3 regions of the Kocuria sp. KSNUG genome follow, and region 1 is predicted to be linked to each of the others. Evidence: predicted binding sites of a transcription regulator. Region 1 holds the regulator's gene; each other region holds the start of a gene.
The links. The regulator LexA, encoded in region 1, represses DNA repair genes until DNA is damaged. The targets are predictions, from matches to a motif close to TCGAACANNTGTTCGA.

Region 1 (6,697 bases):
GGCGGGACGCGTGGTGCGCGCGGGTCGTTCCAGTCTAGGCGGGACCGCAGTTGCTCCGCGCCCTGGCCGACGCGCCGCCCGCAGCCAGCCCCCGGCCTCCGGCCTCCGGTGAACGTGGGTCCGTCGTGACTCAGCGCGCGGACAGGTACCCCGCCACAGCGTCCAGGAACGCGGACGTCTCGGGCTCCGTGCCGGCGGTGACCCGCAGGTGCCCGGGAATCCCCACGTCCCGCACGAGCACCCCGTCGTCCAGGAGGGCCTGCCACATCGCGTGCGCGTCTCCGCCGCAGTCGAAGAACACGAAGTTCGAGTCCGACGCCGATGGCGCGAGCCCCAGACGGGTGAGTTCCCGCACGATCCGATCACGCTGGGTCTTGATGTCCTCCACGGTGGCCAGCAGCGCACCGTGGTGCTCGAGTGCCGCCAGCGCGGTGGCCTGGGTGACGGAGGACAGGTGGTAGGGCAACCGGACGAGCCGCATGGCATCCGCGATCTCCGGCGCCGCCGCGAAGTAGCCGAGGCGGGCTCCAGCCAGGGCGAAGGCCTTGCTCATGGTCCGGGACACGATGAGCCGGGGGCGGTCCTCGAGCAGGGTCAGCGCGGACGGTGTTCCCTCGCGGGCGAACTCGGCGTAGGCCTCGTCCACCACCACGACCGTGCGGTGCGTCTCTCCGGCGCGGTACACGGCATCGACCACGTCGAGCTCGAGAGCGGTCCCCGTGGGATTGTTGGGCGAGCACAGGAACACCACGCTGGGCGCGTGCTCGGCCACCTGCCGGGCCGCGGCGTCCGCCGTGAGGGAGAAGTCGGCGTCCCGCTCCCCCGCGATGAACCGTGTGCCCGTTCCCAGTGCGAGCAACGGATACATGGAGTACGTGGGAACGAAGCTGAGGAGAGAACGCCCCGGTCCCCCGAAGGCCTGGAGGATCTGCTGCAGCACCTCGTTGGAGCCGTTGCCCGCCCAGATGTTCCGCTCGTCGAGGCCGTGCCCCAGGTAGGAGGCCAGGGCCTTCCGCAGGGCGGTGAAGTCCCGGTCCGGGTACCTGTTCAGCGCCCCGGCCACGAGGTGCACACGATCCGTGATCGCGTCCACGACGGCGTCGGGAACGGGGTGGGTGTTCTCGTTGGTGTTCAGCGCGACCTCCACCTGCAGCTGCGGAGCCCCGTACGGGGACATCCCCTGCAGGTCGTCACGCATCGGGAGGGAGGCCAGAGGATCTGCGGCGGAATTCACCGGTTCATCCTATCGAGCGCGGGTCCAACCGACAGGCCGGGGGTCGATCGAGCCGAGCGCCGCCGGGGAAGAACGGGGAAGGACGGCGCTGCTGATCCCCGAGGCAGTCGGCGCACACAGACTGCAAGGCCGCCGCCCTCGTGCTCCACGCACTGCTGAGACCACAGGGGCTCGTTGAGTCGACGGGGCCCTCAAGATCACTGGCTCCCTCGAGACCACGGGGTCCCTCAAGATCACGGGATCCCTTGAGACCACGGGGCAGGCTGGGCACTCCGGGCCCGTGGAGACCAAAGGGTCAGCAGAGCCTACCGGGCCGGAACTTCGAGGACCTGACCGGCCGAGAGCTGGGACGAGCTGAGGCCGTTGAGCTCCGCGATGTCGTCCATGACCTCCCGCGGGTCGCGGTCGGGGTCGGCGGCCACCGCGATCTCCCACAGACTCTGCCGGGCCTGCACCGTGACGCTCTGGGTCACGGGCTCACCCACGGGGTCCGTGGAGGCGTTGACGGTGGGCGGCAGCAGGAACACCGCGGCCACCACGAGCAGCGCTGCGGCTCCGGTGACCACGGGCAGTCCGATCAGCAGCAGTCTGCCGCGGCGGGTCAAGCGCATGATCCCCGGTCCGAGATCGTGCCCTCCCCCGCCGGCGGCGTCCAGCTGACGGGCGACACCGGCTCGGATGCTGGACCGGCCGCGTACTCCGGTGGCCCGGCGAACGGGCCTCGGCATGATGAGAGCGGTCATGGCAACCTCCTGGTGTTCCGGTCGATGCCGCCCACCGGGCGGCGGTGTTCGAACCGCGGTAGCGGGTAGAACACATCTTCGAATGTCTGGTGACAGTTCTAGCACGGATGTACGAACGGTGTCGAGGTCCGTTTCGAACACATATTTGAATGCGCAGGTCACCCGGGTTAAGCTGGCCCCATACATGTGACAGTCGACCCCACGTCTCCGACACGCATAAGCGGTCCGCGGCCCGGCCCCCGGGCACGCCCTGTGCGGCACGGCGAAAGGACCCCGCTCGTGAGCACCACTTCCCCCGCTCAGCAGACACCTGGCCGGCCCGTTCGAACACTCTCGGACCGTCAGGCGAGGATCCTGGGTGCCGTGCAGCGCTCGATCGCCACGCGGGGGTACCCGCCGTCCATGAGGGAGATCGGGGACATCGTGGGGCTCGCATCTCTGTCGAGCGTCACGCACCAGCTCGGTCAGCTGGAGAAGTGGGGGTACCTCCGCCGTGACCCCCGACGCCCCCGGGCCATGGAGGTGCTGCGCCCGCTCAGCCAGCAGGAGCTGGACCACCACCTGGGCGAGGAGGCGCCCCAGGCGGGTGAAGCCGCCGGCGGTGCCACGGTCTCGTCCCTCACGCCCACCCTGGGCTCGGTGCCCGTCGCGGACGAGGACGACGCCATGGTGCCCGTGCCCCTGGTGGGCCGCATTGCCGCGGGCGGCCCCATCACCGCCGAGCAGTCCGTCGAGGAGGTCTACTCGCTGCCGCGGCAGTTCGTGGGCCACGGCCAGCTGTTCATGCTCAAGGTCGCCGGGGACTCGATGATCGACGCCGCCATCTGCGACGGCGACTGGGTGGTCGTGCGCCAGCAGAACTCCGCGGAGAACGGGGACGTCGTGGCCGCCCTGCTGGACGACGAGGCCACGGTGAAGACCTTCCGGCAGCGCGACGGCCACACCTGGCTCCTGCCGCAGAACACCCGCTACGAACCCATCCTGGGCGACCACGCCACCGTGATGGGCAAGGTCGTCTCCGTCCTGCGCTCCCTGTAGCCGCGGCGCGGGGCCCTCACCTCACTGCCGGCCCAGCCGCTGCAGCGCCCCCAGCACGGTGGACTTGTCCGTGGTGGGCCACAGCGGGGGCAGCGACCGGGCGAGGAAGGACCCGTAGCGGGCCGTCGCAAGGCGGGAGTCCAGAACCGCCACCACACCCTTGTCCCCGCTCGCACGGATCAGCCGTCCCGCGCCCTGGGCAAGCCGAACAGCCGCGTGCGAGGCGGACACCGTCATGAAGCCGTTGCCCCCGGCGCGCTCGGCGGCACGGGTGCGGGCGGTGCCCAGCGGATCGTCGGGGCGGGGGAACGGGATCCTGTCGATCACCACCAGCCGGCAGGACTGCCCCGGGACGTCCACCCCCTGCCACAGGCTCATGGTGCCGAACAGACTGGCCGCGGGATCGTCCGTGAACTCCTTGACGAGTGAGGGCAACGAGGCGTCCCCCTGGCACAGGATGGGCAGCTCGGTCCGCTCCCGCAACGCCTCTGCGGCGTCCTCCGCCGCGCGCCGTGAGGAGAACAGCCCGAGCGCTCCGCCTCCGGACGCCTCCAGCAGCTCGAGCAGCTCGCCCAGCTGCTCCTCCGAGACGCCCCTCCCGGGCTTGGAAAGGTGCTTGGCCACGTAGAGGATCCCCTGGCGGCGGTAGTCGAAGGGGCTTCCCACGTCCACGCCCCGCCAGGGCGGCGCCCCCGGGCCCTGCAGGCCGAGGGACCCGGCGACCGACGAGAAGGACGACCCCACGGCCAGTGTCGCGGAGGTGAGCACCACCGTGCGGCCGTCGAAGAGACCCTCGCGCAGGGGCCCCGCCACGCTCAGGGGCGCAATGTTGAGCGTGGCAGGCTCTCCCGCCGAGGTGCCCACGTACCCCTCCGTGGGGCTCCACCGACCCACACGCGAAACCCACAGGACGTCGTGCGCGGTGTCTGCCCCGAGCATGCGCTCGGAGGTGTCCAGAAGCTCCGAGAGCCGCGAGCGTGCGGCGTGCCGTCCGGCGTCCTCTCCCTTGGACTCCCCCTTGGTGTCGCTGAGCCCTGTGCGGGCGGCGTCCTGGATCCCCCGTACCGCGTAGACCTGCTCCTCGGTGAATCCCCGGGGCAGCAGGCCCGCGTCCTCGTCGTCGAACGCCTTGTCGAAGGCCTGCGCGGCTCGTTCCAGCGCGTCGCTGGAGGCCGCCGTGTGCTTGCGGACGGCGGTGCTCGCCGCGCGCACGGCCGCCGCTGATAACGACGCCGTGACCGCGCCGGTGACCCGGTCGCGCAGCTCGTGCGCCTCGTCCACGATGACGACGTCGTGCTCCGGGAGCACCGCGAGGCCCTCGAAGGCGTTGATCGCGAGGAGAGCGTGGTTGGTGATGACGATGTCCGCCCCACCCGCCTGAGCGCGGGCACGTTCCGCGAAGCACTCCTCCACGAGCGGGCACTTGCGCCCCAGGCACTCCTTGGCCGTCACGGAGACCTGGCGCCACGCGGCGTCCGAGACCCCCGGCTGGATGTCGTCCCGGTCCCCGCTCTCGGTGGTCTCGACCCACTCGCGCAGGCGGAGAACCTGCTGCGCCAGCCCTCCGAGAGGGCGGCCCGTTCCCACGCCGCCGGAGCCTCCGACCGGAGCGCTGAACAGAGCGGCGTCGTGGTCCTCGGGGTACCCGCCCTCCACCTTGTGCAGGCACGCGTAGTTGGAGCGGCCCTTGAGCAGCGCCACGTCCGGGCGCTCGTCGAGCTCGTCCTCCAGTGCGTCGAGCAGACGCGGCACGTCACGGCCGGTGATCTGCGACTGCAGGGCCAGGGTGGCCGTGGCCACGACCACCGGCTTGTCCGAGGTCCTCGCGTGGACCAGCGCGGGAACCAGGTAGGCGAGCGACTTGCCCGTGCCCGTGCCCGCCTGCACCAGCAGGTGGCGGCGGGTCTGCAGGGCCTCGGCCACCTTGGCCGCCATGAAGCGCTGACCGTCCCGCCGCTGCCCCCCGAGGGCGGTGACGGCGGCGTCGAGCAGCTCGAGGGCGTCCGCGCCCCCGGGGAGGGACTCCGGGCGGATCTCCGAGACGTCCTTGCCGGTCTCGTCGATGAACGGTGCGCTCATGCGCCCTGCGAGTCCTGCGCCTGCTCCCGCCCCTGGGCCTCGGCCCCGGCAGGGGTGTGGGGGGCACTGAGGTAGCGCTCGAGGTCGTCCACCAGGTCTTCGCGCACCCGCACGTGCAGACGTGTGCCCTCGGGGGTGTGCTCGGTGCTGAGGATCTCCGCGTCCTGGGCGTGGAGCCGTGACACCACTTCCCCGTGGGTGTACGGGACCAGGAGGTCCAGCTCGTGGTCGGGCCGTGGGATGGCACCGGAGATCAGCCGCTGCAGCTCCTCGATGCCCGCTCCCGTACGCGCCGAGACCGCCACGGAGGGGCTCTCGTGGTTGCGCAGCCGGGCGAGCACCACGGGATCCGCGATGTCCGCCTTGTTCAGGGCCACGATCTCGGGGATGTCGTTGGCCCCCACGTCCGTGAGAACGTCCCGCACGGCCTTGAGCTGACCCTCCGGATCCGGGTGGGAGGCGTCGACCACGTGGACGATGACGTCCGCGTCCGCGACCTCCTCGAGCGTGGAGCGGAACGCCTCGACGAGCTGCGTGGGAAGGGACCGCACGAAGCCCACGGTGTCCGCCAGGGTGTAGCCGATCCCGTCCGGGGTCTGCGCCTTGCGCACCGTGGGGTCCAGGGTGGCGAACAGGGCGTTCTCCACGAGCACACCGGCGTCCGTGAGCCGGTTCAGCAGGGAGGACTTCCCGGCGTTGGTGTAGCCCGCGATCGCCACGGAGGGCACCGAGTTGCGCTTGCGGTTCAGCCGCTTGGTCTCCCGGGCGGGCTTCATGGCCGCGATCTCCCGGCGCAGCTTGGCCATCCGCTGGCGAATGCGACGGCGGTCCAGCTCGATCTTGGTCTCACCGGGCCCGCGGCTGCCGATGCCCTCGCCCGACGCCGCCCGGCCGCCGGCCTGGCGGGACAGGGACTCGCCCCAGCCGCGCAGTCGCGGGAGCATGTACTCCAGCTGGGCGAGCTCCACCTGGGCCTTGCCCTCCTTGGACTTCGCGTGCTGCGCGAAGATGTCCAGGATCAGGCCGGTGCGGTCGATGACCTTGACCTTGACCACGTCCTCGAGCGCGCGCCGCTGGGAGGGGGCGAGCTCGGCGTCCACGATGACCGTGTCCGCACCGGTGGCGGCCACCACGTCCTTGAGCTCGAGGGCCTTGCCGGAGCCCAGGTACGTGCCCGGATCCGGGTTCACGCGCCGCTGCAGCATGCCGTCCATGACCTCGGAGCCCGCGGTCTCGGCGAGCGCGGCGAGTTCCCGCAGGGAGTTCTCCGCGTCCGCGAGTGTGCCGCTGGAGTACAGACCGGCGAGCACCACTCGCTCCAGGCGCAGCTGCCGGTACTCGACCTCGGTGACGTCCTCGAGCTCGGTGGACAGTCCGGCCACGCGCCGCAGCGCGTGGCGCTCGGCGAGGTCCTGCTGGTCCCCGTCGGAGGGGACGTAGGTGTCCTCCTCGTCCACGAGCTCCCGGGCCCGTCCGAGACGCTCGTGGCCCGCGCGGGGCGCGGCGGCGTCGTCGTCCTGAGTGGCGGTGGGCTCGTTGCGGGACCGGGCGCGCGCCAGGACGCGCGAGACCACGTCCTCGAGTTCCGAGGCGGACAGTTCGC
Region 2 (6,697 bases), 250 kb from region 1:
GCCGGAGGTCGGCCCCGACGACACTCTGGCCGAGCGCGCGCGCGAGGTCGCCGCCTCCCGCCCCCGCTGACGACGCCGCCGCTCGTCGCCGCGGACGCCGAGGTCCACACCGCGCGACCCGGCTCTCCCGCGGGAGCCGGACGTGCGGCGTCGTGCCCGGCCGGCCGTGCGGCGTCGTGACCCGGTGGACGCCCGGTGTGACAGGGCACCGGGTGCGCTCGGTATCATGGCAGTCAATCCACCATCGCGTCCGGCCCGTTCGCGGCCGGACGCACTCTTTCGAGGAGGTCATCCATGTCAGGTCACTCCAAGTGGGCCACGACCAAGCACAAGAAGGCGGCGATCGACGCCAAGCGCGCCAAGGCGTTCGCCAAGTACATCAAGGGCATCGAGGTCGCGGCGCGCATGGGCGGCGCGGACACCTCCGGCAACCCGGCACTCGAGCTCGCGGTCTCCAAGGCCAAGAAGAACTCCGTGCCCAACGACAACATCGACCGCGCGGTCAAGCGCGGTGCGGGGCTGACCGGCGAGACGATCGACTACACCGAGATCCTCTACGAGGCCCGCGGTCCGCAGGGCACCGCCCTCTACATAGAGTGCCTGACCGACAACAAGAACCGGGCGGCGTCCGAGGTGCGCGTGGCCGTGACCCGCCACGGCGGCACCATGGCGGATTCCGGCTCGGTGGCGTACCTCTTCGAGCGCAAGGGCGTGGTGGAGGTGGCCAAGACGGACGGCCTCACCGAGGACGACGTCCTGATGGCCGTGCTCGACGCCGGGGCGGACGAGGTCCTGGATGAGTCGGACGTGTTCGAGGTGGTCAGCGAGGCCACCGACCTGCCCGCGATCCGCGCGGCACTGGACGAGGCTGGTCTGGAGTACAACAACGACGACCCCCAGTTCCGGGCCACCATGAGCGTGGACCTGGACGCCGAGGGCGCCCGGAAGTTCCTCAAGCTCGCGGATGCGATCGAGGAGCTGGACGACGTCCAGAACGTGTACTCCAACGCGAACATCCCCGCGGACGTGATGGCCCAGCTCGAGGACGACGAGTAGGCCCGTGGCCCGTTCGCAGGCGGCGGGCTCCCAGCGCGTGCTCGCGGTGGACCCCGGACTGACCCGGTGCGGGTTCGCGGTGGTGGACATGTCCGCCCAGCGCACGGGCACGTTCGTGCACGTCCAGGTGAGCGGCTCGCGCGCCCACGAGGCGCTCGAGCACCGAGTGCTGACCATCATGGAGGCCGCGGACGAGCTCATGGAGCGCTTCCACCCGAACGTGGTGGCGGTGGAGCGCGTGTTCGCGCAGAACAACGCCCCCACGGTCGTGGGCACGGCCCAGGCCACCGGTGTGGTGATCGCGGCAGCGGCCCGGCGCGGCATCCCGGTGGCGTGGCACACCCCGTCCGAGGTCAAGGCCGCGGTCACCGGGGACGGCTCCGCGGACAAGGAGTCCGTGAACCGGATGGTCGTGCGCATCCTGAAACTGGACGCCCCGCCCCGCCCGGCCGACGCCGCGGACGCCCTCGCGCTGGCCGTGTGCCACGGCTGGCGCGGTGGTGTGGCCGGGATGAACGCCGTGGCAGCCACCTCCACCCACTCCGGGTCCCGTCCGTCACGGTCCACCGGGACCACCGCTCTGACACCGGCCCAGCAGGCGTGGCGGCGGGCTGAGTCCGCCTCGCGCGCTCCGGGGTCCCGGGGCGGCGGCCCCGCACGACGCGGACGCGGCTGAGGGTCGCAGGCGCCGGAACCGCCGGGCGCTCCTCCTCCGGAGCCGTGCTGATCCGCCCGTGGGCCACGGCCCGCACCGGCGCCCGTGGCCCGTTTCCCTCGGTCCAGCCCCGCAGGGCTGCCCCCGTTGGTACAGTGGCCCAGGACCATTCGCACACGTGTTCGAATGCGGCGGGCCCCGTCCGCCTGACCACAGGGGCGCCGCCCCTGTACCATCCAGCCCCCCGGAACCGGTGGGCGCACGAGCCCGGCTCCGGCCGGAAGAGGGGAGCAGCCGTGATTGCCTCGGTGACCGGTGAGGTGGCCTTCGTGGGCGCCACCCTGGCCGTGGTGGAGGTCTCGGGCTTCGGCATCGAGGTCCACGCGAGCCCCCACACCCTGTCCGGGCTGCGGGTGGGAGCCACCACCCGGCTGCACACCGCCTACATCGCCCGCAAGGACGAGGCCCCGCTGCTGTTCGGGTTCGCCCAGGCGGACGAGAAGGAGATCTTCACGGTCATGCTGGGGGTCTCCGGCGTGGGGCCGCGCACCGCGCTCGCGGCCGTCTCCGTGCTCGGGCCCGACGACGCTCGCCGGGCCATCGCGGCCGGCGACGACAAGGCGTTCACGTCCGTCCCGGGCATCGGGCCGAAGTCCGCGCGGCGGATCGTGCTGGAGCTCGCGGACAAGCTCGTGCTCCCCGAACCCCCCGTCCAGCAGGCCGCCCAGCCGCAGATGCCGGTGTGGCGGGACCAGGTGGTCGATGCTCTCACGGGCCTGGGGTGGAACGAGAAGGACGCCGTCCGCGGCATCGAGGACGCCCTGCAGACCCAGCCCGAGCTCGGTGACTCCGGCAACGTGGCCGAGATCCTGCGCGCCGTGCTGTCCTGGCTCGGGACCTCCAAGGGCACCACGCACGCGCCCACCGGGAGGCGTTGAGCATGGCCGTGGAGGAGCGCGGGGGCGCGGGACCGCAACGGCTCGTGGGCGCCGAGGGGGACTACGACGACCAGCAGCTGGAGGCGTCGCTGCGTCCGGGCACGCTGGACGACTTCGTGGGGCAGAAACGCGTTCGCGCGCAGCTCTCGCTCGTGCTGGAGGCATCAAAGCTGCGCGGGCGCACCGCGGACCACGTGCTGCTCTCCGGACCGCCGGGCCTGGGCAAGACCACCCTGGCCATGATCATCGCCGAGGAGCTGGAGGTCCCGCTGCGGATCTCCTCGGGCCCCGCCATCCAGCACGCGGGGGACCTCGCGGCCATCCTCTCCTCCCTGACCCACGGGGAGGTGCTCTTCCTGGACGAGATCCACCGGATGTCCCGCCCGGCGGAGGAGATGCTCTACATGGCCATGGAGGACTTCCGCGTGGACATCGTGGTGGGCAAGGGAGCCGGTGCCACCTCCATTCCCCTGGACCTGCCGCCGTTCACCCTCGTGGGCGCCACCACCCGTGCGGGTCTGCTGCCCGGGCCGCTGCGGGACCGCTTCGGTTTCACCGGGCACCTGGAGTTCTACTCGGTATCGGAGCTCGAGCTCGTGCTGCGCCGCTCCGCGGGCCTGCTGGACCTCACCATGACCTCCGAGGCCTTCACGGAAGTGGCCTCGCGCTCGCGCGGCACCCCGCGCATCGCCAACCGGCTGCTGCGCCGCGTGCGGGACTGGGCGCTCGTGCACGGTGTGGAGCGCATCGACGCCCGTGCGGCCGGCGCCGCCCTGGACATGTACGAGGTGGACGCCCGCGGGCTGGACCGGCTCGACCGCAACGTGCTCGCCGCGCTGGTGGGCAAGTTCAACGGCGGTCCGGTGGGCCTGTCCACCCTGGCCATCGCGGTGGGGGAGGAGACCGAGACCGTGGAGACGGTCGCGGAGCCCTTCCTGGTCCGCGAGGGTCTGCTCGGACGCACGCCCCGGGGCAGGATCGCCATGGCCGCGGCCTGGGAGCACCTGGACCTGGAGGTTCCCGAGCACGCCGCGTTCAAGGACCCCGCCCTGCGGTCCGCCCTCGCCGCTGACCCGTCACCGGGAGATGCATCCAGCGGGTGACCAGATCCATCCCCTAAGCTGGGGGGAATTGGTGTGTGGGCCCGGATCGGCACCGATGTGTCCCGGGGCCCGTGCACCCGAGACCCTCATCCCTCGACAGAACGGATCCTCCGTGACCATCCTCGCAGAGACCCAGCAGGCAGCCACCGGTGGCGGAAGCGCCTGGTTCCTTCCCGTGATGCTCCTGGCCATGGTGCTGCTGCTGTGGCTGCCCATGCGGCGCCAGAAGAAGGCCCAGGCCGAGATGAAGACCAAGCAGGCCAGCATGGGCCCCGGCACGCAGGTGATGACGAGCTTCGGGCTGTTCGGGACCCTGCAGGAGATGGACCGTGAGAACAACAAGGCTGTCCTGGAGATTGCACCGGGCCAGCTCGTGACCGTCCACTCGCAGACCGTCACCACCGTCGTGGACGAGACCCCGGAGGCCGACGCCGCGGACCAGGACGCCGCTCAGCTCCCCGCCGACGGCTCCACCGCCGCCCACGCCGAGCAGGACACTGCTCCCACCCACGCCACCGCGGTCGATCACGACACTCCGCTCGACGAGGCTCCGTCCCACGGCACCGTGACGGACGGTTCTGCTTCCGCGCTCGACGGCGCGGAGCACCCCGAGCCCGGGAACGGGACCGACCCCCGCGGCCGCGGCGAGAACGGCAACCCCACCATCTGACATCCCCCCGATGAGGAACGGGCCGAGGACCTCGGCCCGTTTCTCATGTGGTGACCGGCGTGCGCGTCCGGTCACGGTCTCCTCGAAGGACGGCAATGGCAGCACAGAAGAAGAGCTCGGAGGCCTCGGAGTCTCCGAAGGCCTCGACGTCATCCCGGCGGCGGCGCAAGGGCTCCGCCGAGGACTCCGGTCCCGCCCGGAAGTCCACGTCGTCACCGCGGACCAGGAAGCCCCGCACCGGGGCCGCCGCGGCGGCGGCCAGGGCCCGCGGGTCCCTCGTGGCCCTGGTGGCGGTCATCGCCCTGCTGGCCGGCCTGCTGGTCTACGGTGTCACCACCGACCGCACCGGCTGGGCACCCAAGCTCGCCCTCGACCTTGAGGGCGGTACGCAGATGGTGCTCACACCGTCCCTGCAGGGGGAGCAGGCGGGCGAGGAGATTACCCAGGAGCAGCTGGACCAGGCGGTGGAGATCATCCGCCAGCGCGTGGACGGCGCGGGCGTCTCCGAGGCGGAGATCACCACCCAGTCCGGGAACAACATCGTGGTGTCCCTGCCGGGCACGCCGTCCGCGGAGACCCGTGAGCTGATCCAGACCTCGGCGCAGATGGCGTTCCGGCCGGTCATCATCACGGGCCCGGGGGAGGCCACCCCCAAGGAGCAGCGCACGGACCCCAAGGACGTGCCCAAGGCCAAGTCCGCCCCCGAGAACTCCTCGGACCCCCGCTGGATCACCCCCGAGCTGTTCACGCAGTACGAGGCCCTCGACTGCAGCGCGCCCCAGCCGCAGGAGGACCGGGAGACCCAGCCCCAGGACAAGGCCACCGTGGCGTGCGATCCCCAGGGCAACGCCAAGTACATCCTGGGCCCGGTGGAGATCCCCGGCACGGACATCGAGGACGCCTCCTACGCCCCGGCCACGAACTCGCAGGGCAACCCCACGGGCGGCTACGCGGTGAACCTGCAGTTCAACGAGCAGGGCACCGAGACGTTCAAGCAGCTCTCGGAGCGGCTATACGGCTACAGCCAGGGCGGCCAGCAGGACCCGCGCTCGCAGTTCGCGATCGTCCTGGACGGCTCGGTGGTCTCCGCGCCCACCATGAACTCCGTGATCTCCGACGGCAAGGCCCAGATCACGGGTGACTTCACCGAGGACGAGGCCAAGTTCCTGTCCGAGCAGCTCAAGTACGGCGCGCTGCCCGTCTCCTTCACGATCGAATCGGAGCAGCAGGTCTCCGCCACCCTGGGCAGCAACCAGCTGCAGATGGGCATCATCGCCGGTCTCATCGGTCTGGCGCTGGTCTGCATCTACTCGCTGTTCCAGTACCGCTGGCTGGGGCTGGTGACCATCGCCTCGCTCCTGGTGGCCGGTGTCATCACCTACCTCGCCATCACGCTTCTGGGCTGGGGCGCCAACTACCGGCTGTCCCTGGCCGGTGTGGCGGGCCTCGTGGTCGCGATCGGTCAGACGGCGGACTCGTTCATCGTGTACTTCGAGCGCATCCGCGACGAGATCCGGGCCGGGCGCAGCATTCCCGCGGCCGTGGACCACGGCTGGCAGCGGGCCCGGCAGACGGTCCTCGCCTCCAAGGCCGTGAACCTGCTGGCCGCGGTGGTGCTGTACTTCGTGGCCGTGGGCAACGTGCGCGGCTTCGCGTTCACCCTGGGCCTCACGGCCATCGCGGACCTCATGGTCGTGTTCCTGTTCACCCACCCCGTGCTGGTGCTGCTGGCACGCACCCGGTACTTCGGCTCGGGCGCCAAGAACTCGGGGCTCGATCCCGAGGCCCTCGACGCCGTTCCGCTCTACCGCGGCGCCGGCAGGATCCGCACGCCGGAGGACTCGGACGGTCTCACGATCGCCGAACGACGCCGCCGCGCGGCCCAGCAGGACAGCGCCACGAACACCGCGGCGCACCCCACCACCGACGCCACGGACCCTCACGACGAGGCCGCGCGCGCGAGTGGTGCGGGCAGCGGCACTGAGGCCGGGGCGCCCACGGCCGACGCGGCGTCGCCCACCGAGGACACCGACCGGGCGGGTTCCTCCGCCGTTCGCACCGACCCCCAGGAGGACCAGCGATGAGCAACCGTCTCGCGCGTTTCGGCAACGACCTGCACAGCGGTCGCACGTCCTACCCCTTCGTGCAGAAGCGTGGTCTCTGGCTGGGCGTGAGCCTCGCCCTGGTCGTGATCTCCATCCTGATTCCCGTGGTCAAGGGCGGCTTCAACCTGGGCATCGACTTCACGGGCGGGTCCGAGTTCACGGTCTCCGGT
Region 3 (6,697 bases), 520 kb from region 1:
ATGAAGGCCTCCGGGTGGTGGGTCTTCAACCACGCCGACTGGTAGGTGGGGACCGCGAAGGCCACTCCGTGGGCCTTGCAGAACCCGAAGCTGCCGAAGGCGTGGAGGATCTCCCACACCGTGTCGACCACCGCCGGGGAGTAGCCGCGAGCGCGTGCGCCGTCCCGGAACGCGGTTTCCACGGGGCCCTCGGAGGGGGATCCGAGCAGTCGCCGCCAGACGTCCGCCTGTCCGAGTCCGCACCCGGTCATGCGGTCCATGATGCGCATGATCTGCTCGTGGTAGACGGCCACGCCGCGGGTTTCGGCGAGGATCTCCTCGAGGTCCGGGTGGGGGTAGACGGGGGTGGACCAGCCGTGCCGGGCGTTGAGGTAGGGGCGGACCATGTTGGCCTGCATGGGTCCGGGGCGGAAGAGGGAGATATCCACGACGAGGTCGTTGAACTCCTCGGGTCCCATGGTCCCGATGAGCTCGCGCTGGCCCGGGGACTCGATCTGGAAGCACCCGAGGGTGTGGGTGGAGCTGATGAGACGGAAGGTGTCGGGGTCGTCCCGGGGCATGGTGTCGAGGTCCGGGGGTGGTTCGTGGGGGTGCAACCGGGTGATCTCGGCCACGGCGTGGGCCAGGGTGGACTGCATGCGCACGCCCAGGATGTCGAGTTTGATCAGCCCCATGGGGTCCATGTCGTGCTTGTCGTACTGGGACATGGGCAGTCCGATCCCGCTGGCCTGCACGGGGGTGCGCTCCAGCAGGGTGGTGTCGGAGAGGATCACCCCGCAGGGGTGCATGGAGATGTGGCGGGGCAGCCGGTCGAGGCGTTCGGTGAGGTCCACGAGCAGGTCCATCTGCCGGTTGTCCCTGAGCTGCTCCGCGAGGGGTGCCAGTTCGGGACGGCGGGAGATCTCCTCGCGCAGCGTGCCCCCGGGAACGCGCCACAGCTGGCCGGCCACGTGGTCCACGTCCTGGGCCCCGAGACCGAGGGCGAGCCCGGCGTCGCGGACGGCCCCGCGGGAGCGGTAGGCGTTCTGCATGCTCATGAGGGTGACCCGGCGGGCGCCGAAGCGCTCGAAGATCCGCCGGTAGACGTCGTGGCGCCGCGCGCTCTCCATGTCGATGTCGATGTCCGGGAGGTTGGGGCGCAGCGGGGAGAGGAAGCGCTCGAAGACGAGGTCGTACTCGAGGGGGTCCGCCGGGGAGATCCCGAGCAGGTGCACCACCAGGGAGGAGACCCCGGAGCCGCGCGCGGCGTGGCGCACGTCCATGGCGCTCATCAGGTCCGAGACTTCTCCCACGGTGAGGAAGTACCCGGCGAAGCCCAGCCGGGAGATGACGTCCAGCTCGCGTTCGAGACGCCCCCGCAGGGACTCTCGGTTGAGCCCGGGGACGGTGCGGTCCCAGTCCTCGCCGCCGTGCAGCCGGGCGAGACCGGCGTAGCAGCGGCGGGCGAGTTCGCGGTCCGGGTCCCCCCGCAGCCCGAGGACGGAGGCCTCGGGGATCACGGGCCTGCCCACCCCCAGGTCCTCCTGGAGGTCCAGGGCGCAGCGCTGCGCCAGGTGGTGGGTGTCCGCGAGCAGTCCCGCGGGCCCGGTGGCCCCCTGGTCCGCGGCGCTCGTGATCTCGTGGGCCAGGCGCGCCATCCGGTCACCGTCCTTGAGCCAGCCCTGGCCGTTGGGCTGCAGCACGCCGCGCTCCGCCCCGGCGAGCTCGTCGAGGGACATCAGCGTGCGGGCGGCGTCGAGGACGTCCGCGGTCACGGCCTGCCCCGGGTGGGCGTAGCGCACGGCGTTGCTGAGCACCACGGGCACTCCCGCCTGGTGCCCGATCTCGTACATGCGCACGGCGTGACCCGTGCTCAGCGGCGCACCCTGGGGTGCCAGGTGGGTGGTGGTCTCCACCACGAGGGCCCCGGGAGGCACTCGCGCCTGCCAGCGGGACAGCGCGTTCCGGGCGGCCCGGTAGTGCCGACGGGCCAGCAGTCTGCCCACGTCCGAGTCCGGCCCCACGAGCACCACGAGTCCCGGTTCCCCGCCACGGGCGGCGCGGTGCACGTGACGGGCGATCTGCTCGGGGGTGAGCCCCACGGGGTGCGCCGCGCTGCGGTCGTGGGCGCGGTGCGCGGCCGAGACCAGCCGGCACAGGGCGGCGTACCCGGCCCCGCCGTTGTGGCCCGTGGCGAGCACGACCACGCGTCCGACCACCCGGGGCGCGACGGGGCGACGCCGCCCGGGCCCCGTCCCGGACGGCGGGGCCACCCGGCGGGATGCGCTCCGTCCTCGGGACGCGGTGTCCCGCCGGGGCGCACCCCCTCCGGGGGACGCTCCGCGCGCAGTTCCGGGGCCGCGGACGCCCTGCCCCTCCGAGGACCGTGGCGGCGTGGCCCCCAGCAGCGCGAGGTCCACCCCCAGCACGGGGGTGATGCCGTGGGCCCGGCAGGCCAGCACGTGCTTGACCGCACCGTAGAGGCCGTCCCGGTCCGTGCAGGCCAGGATCTGGGCGTCCTGCCCGGCCGCCGTCTCCGCGAGCTCCTCGGGACGCGCCACACCGTAGTGCGCGCTGAAGGCCGAGGCCACGTGAAGGTGAGGGAACCACATGCCCATATTCGAAACTTTGTTCGAATGTTTGTCAACCACCACAGACCCGTGCGGGGCTTCCACCGCCCGGTGCCGCACGGGGGTCTCAGCAGCTGACACGGAGCAGTCCCCACCGGCCCGTGGACTGGTCCCGGGTGAGTTCGAAGGTGCGCGCCACCGCGGCGCCGGCCTCCACGGCCTGGACCCGCCAGCGCTCCCGGTCCACCGCACTGGTGGAGCTCTCGCGCGGGACGCGATCCGCCAGATCCCACCAGTTGCAGCGTTCGTACCAGTGGATCACGGGCTGCAGCACGCGCTGACCGCGGCCACGGTAGAACAGCTCACACGGATTCCCGGAGGAGTCGCAGTGCACTGAGAACTCCCCCGTGGCATCCGGCACGACGGCCTCCCCCGCCCCCTCGGCCCTCGCGTCCACGAGGGTTCCACCGATCACGGGGACCGCCTCCCACGGGTCCTCGTGGCGCTCGATCTCCACCGCGTCCAGCACCGTCATGATGGCTCACCTTCCCCAGGTATTCGAAACTTTATTCGACTCCTGAGACGGTGCCAAGGCCGTCCGACACGCATAAGCGACCGGCCCCGTCGGGGGACGGTGCGGGTGGCCTGAGCATCCCCGGCGCGGCGAGCGCGGCGCCCAGGACGCTCGACTCTCCTACCCCGGGTTCTGCCCCACCGCCGCGAACACGGCCCCGGTGGCCCGCACGAGGTCCTCCGGCGCCAGCCCCACATCGAAACCACGTCGGCCGCCGGAGACGTACACGCGCTCCAGACGACGTGCGCTCTCGTCCACGACCGTGGGGAGCGTGGTGCGCTGCCCGAGTGGGCTCACCCCGCCGAGCACGTAGCCGCTCAGCCGCTGCACGTCCCCGGGTTCGGCGAGGTGCGCCTTCTTGGCGCCCAGCGACGCGGCGACCGCCTTGAGGTCCGCCCGCGCGGAGACCGGCACCACGCACACCCCGAAGCCACCGTGGTCCAGGGCCACCACCAGGGTCTTGAAGACGCTTTCCGGGGGCAGTCCCAGGGCCTGTGCCGCCTCGTTCCCGTAGGACTCCGCCCGGGGGTCGTGCTCGTAGGGCAGTCCCTCGAACGGGATTCCCGCCGCCTCCAGGGCCCGGGTGGCCGGGGTGGCCGGTGCCGAGTGCTTCTTGGCCGCCATGAGATGTCCTCTCCGTCTCGTCCGCACCCTCCCGGACCGCGCCTCCGCCGGCGGGGCCGTTCCAGGGGCCCGGCCCGGGCCCGCATCCCGGTTCCCGTACGGCGGCGTGCCCGGTTGGGTACTGTGGTGTCACGCCCGCACCGCGGGAGGTGCAGGGCTCTGGTTCCTCGAGCCTACGACCTCCCGGCGCGCGATCCCCTCCCACCGCAGCACCACCACCCCGCAGCACCACCACCCGGCAGTCACAGCCCCATCCGATTCACGGCACCACCCAGCACCACCCCCCCGCACCACCCTCGCAGCACCACCGCCCCCGCCCGCACCGCGGTCCGCGTCCGCCTACCCCGTCGAGACGTCCGGAGCGCGCCGCCCGCACCGCTGCTCCCCCGCCCGGCAGCCCCCGCACCGGGTCACGCGGCGGCGGCACCTACCCCCCCCACGGATTCAGGAGGTCCGGGACGTTGGCCACCACCCCTCCCCCCACCACGGCCCTGGCGCGCTGGTTCACCGGCGACGCCGCCCCGCAGCGCCGTCTCGTCGTCTTCCCGCACGCCGGGGCCGGGGCCCTGTCCGGGCGGGTCTTCCAGGCGCCCGGCACGGAGGTCCTCGTCCACCGCCGCCCGGGGCGCGAGTCCCGCATGGCGGACCCCACGCCCGTGGACGTGCGCACCGCGGTGGCCGAGGCGCTCGAGCTGCTGCTGCCCGTGCTCGACGCCGACGAGCTGCCCACCACCGTCCTGGGCCACTCCTTCGGGGCTCTGCTCGCCGCGGAGTTCGCCGCGGCCGTGGACCGCGAGCGACCCGGCCGGCTGCGGCGGGTGGTGCTCTCCGCCAAGAGCGTCCCACCGGATCCCGATCCCGAACTCCGTGCCGTCCTGGAGGACGACGCCGCCCTCGCGGCGTGGCTCCAGGAGCTCGGGGGCACCCCGGAGGAGCTGCTGCGCGACCCCGATCTGCGGGCCATGGTCCTCGCCCCGCTGCGCGCGGATCTGCGGGCCTCCCTGTCCCACGACGCCGCTCCCCCGCGGCTGCGCACCCCGGTGCTGCTCGTGTGCGCCCAGCAGGACCGCACGGCCTCGGCGCGGTCCATGGCCGGCTGGGCGCGGAGCACGGACGCGGAGTGCGCCACGCTCACCGTCCCCGGTGGCCACCACGGCCTGCTCGAGCACCCCGAGCTGCTGCACCGGGCCCTGGCGGAGTCCGACGGGGGCACGAGGTGAGCGCGGGGACCACTGCCCTGCGGCAGCCGGTGTGGGCGGACCACCGACGCAGGGTCCCGGGGGCTCCGGCGGACCTCACCCTGCACGTGCTGCCCCTCGCGGAGTTCGCCCCCTGGGCGTTCTCGGCGTCGGGGTGTCTGAGCGAGCTCGAGCTCGCGCGGGCGGAGACCGTCCAGGAGGCCCGCGCCCGCGAACTGTTCACGGTGTCACGGGTGGCGCTGCGCCACGTCCTCGCGCACCGCCTGGGATGCCGGCCCCACGAGGTGCCGGTGACCCACGACCCACGCACCGGCGCGCCGCGTCCGATCCACGGCCGGGCGGCGTCGGTCTCCAGCGCGGACGACGACGCCCTCCCGGCCCCCGCGGGGAGCGGCACCGGCTTCGCGTGGTCGCCCGTGACGGCTCCCGTGCAGCCCGTCCATTTCTCCGTCTCGCGCACCGCGGGTGTGGTCGCGCTCGTCACGGCCCAGCGTCGTGTGGGCGTGGACGTGGAACGGATCCAGAGCGACGTGGAGGCGGGTGTGCTGCTCGACGTCCTGCACCCCGCGGACCGGGAGCGGCTCGCGAGGCTGCGCGGGCGGCGTCGGGCCGCGGACGTGACCCGGACCTGGGTGCGTGTGGAGGCGCTCGTGAAGGGGTGGGAGACCGGGCTGTCGCGTGACCCTGCTGGCATCCGCATCGGCCCGGCGGCGCGCGCCGACTACGGCCACGGGTGGACCGTGAGCGACGTGCGCACCCGCTCCGCGGAGAACGCCCGGCTGGCCGTGGCGTGGCAGACGGACCCCCGCCCGGTGGGCTGAGGGTCCGTCTGCAGGTCGGCTGCGCGGCCGGCTACCGCCGGGGCGTCTGCGCCCGACGCCGCGGGGGCGCCTTCTCGGGCGGCACGACCGCGGCGGCAGCTCCCTTGGACACCCGGGTGACCAGGCGCTCGAGCGGACCGTTGCCCACGGCCTGCTGCCAGGCCACCGCGAACAGCGCGGCAACGACCACCTGCACGATGAACCAGAACCAGGGCGTGGTGTCCGTCCACACGAACGCCAGCAGCACCAGGTGGCTCACGTAGAGCGTGAGGGTCATCGAGCCCATGGCGCCCAGCCAGGTCAGCCACTTGCCGATCACGCGGCACAGCAGCAGGAACGCGCCGAGGGCCACCATGGCCAGTCCGGCGCTCTCCAGCAGCGCGAACGGGGTGTTGGTGTGCGGCCCGGACAGCAGCAGCCACAGGTACGACGTGTCCGGCAGCTGGGGGTCCGGACCGTAGACCTGGATGTTCCACACGTCGTCAGAGGTCATCCACGGGGTGGCCTCGATCAGGGCGTTCTCCAGGTCGAAGCGCATGAGCATCAGCATGGAGATTCCACGGGCCGCGGCCGCGACCACGGCGCCCACGATCACGAGCACCACCTGCACCCGGTCCCGGGACAGCGGCAGCCGGCCCAGGGCCATGCCCAGGCAGATGAACGTCATCCACGGCAGGGCGGGGTACGTGCCCGTGAGGAACAGCTCAGCCAGGACGGCCCCCGGATCGGTGAGCAGCTCGGCGAACCCGGGGTTGCCGTACACGTGCGCGGGCAGGACGGACAGGGACCACTGCATCACGAAGGGCATCACCACGGCGAAGACCGCCGAGGACACCAGCAGCCACCGCACGCTCAGCAGTGTGAACGGTATGGCCACCAGGAACATCAGGCCGTAGTAGATGAGGATGTTGTAGACCGGCAGCTCCAGCA

Region 2: ruvA (Holliday junction branch migration protein RuvA) is a predicted target of LexA. The motif match lies at 1,882-1,897, and genes of this name have one in related genera.
Region 3: AABM36_RS08685 (DUF6504 family protein) is a predicted target of LexA. The motif match lies at 3,108-3,123, and genes of this name have one in related genera.

The regions. Positions count from the first base shown of each region.
Region 1 covers NZ_CP150981.1:1,465,020-1,471,716, reverse strand. The annotation lists gene AABM36_RS06360 (histidinol-phosphate transaminase) at 131-1,234, opposite strand; gene AABM36_RS06355 (LysM peptidoglycan-binding domain-containing protein) at 1,540-1,977, opposite strand; gene lexA (transcriptional repressor LexA) at 2,257-3,015, shown strand; gene AABM36_RS06345 (ATP-dependent DNA helicase) at 3,037-5,094, opposite strand; gene hflX (GTPase HflX) at 5,091-6,697, opposite strand, start outside.
Region 2 covers NZ_CP150981.1:1,715,035-1,721,731, forward strand. The annotation lists gene AABM36_RS07425 (type 1 glutamine amidotransferase) at 1-70, shown strand, start outside; gene AABM36_RS07430 (YebC/PmpR family DNA-binding transcriptional regulator) at 295-1,056, shown strand; gene ruvC (crossover junction endodeoxyribonuclease RuvC) at 1,061-1,732, shown strand; gene ruvA (Holliday junction branch migration protein RuvA) at 2,008-2,649, shown strand; gene ruvB (Holliday junction branch migration DNA helicase RuvB) at 2,652-3,752, shown strand; gene AABM36_RS07450 (preprotein translocase subunit YajC) at 3,865-4,422, shown strand; gene secD (protein translocase subunit SecD) at 4,518-6,506, shown strand; gene secF (protein translocase subunit SecF) at 6,503-6,697, shown strand, end outside.
Region 3 covers NZ_CP150981.1:1,985,879-1,992,575, forward strand. The annotation lists gene AABM36_RS08680 (DNA polymerase III subunit alpha) at 1-2,591, opposite strand, end outside; gene AABM36_RS08685 (DUF6504 family protein) at 2,677-3,084, opposite strand; gene ybaK (Cys-tRNA(Pro) deacylase) at 3,244-3,747, opposite strand; gene AABM36_RS08695 (thioesterase II family protein) at 4,209-4,967, shown strand; gene AABM36_RS08700 (4'-phosphopantetheinyl transferase family protein) at 4,964-5,767, shown strand; gene AABM36_RS08705 (DUF418 domain-containing protein) at 5,799-6,697, opposite strand, start outside.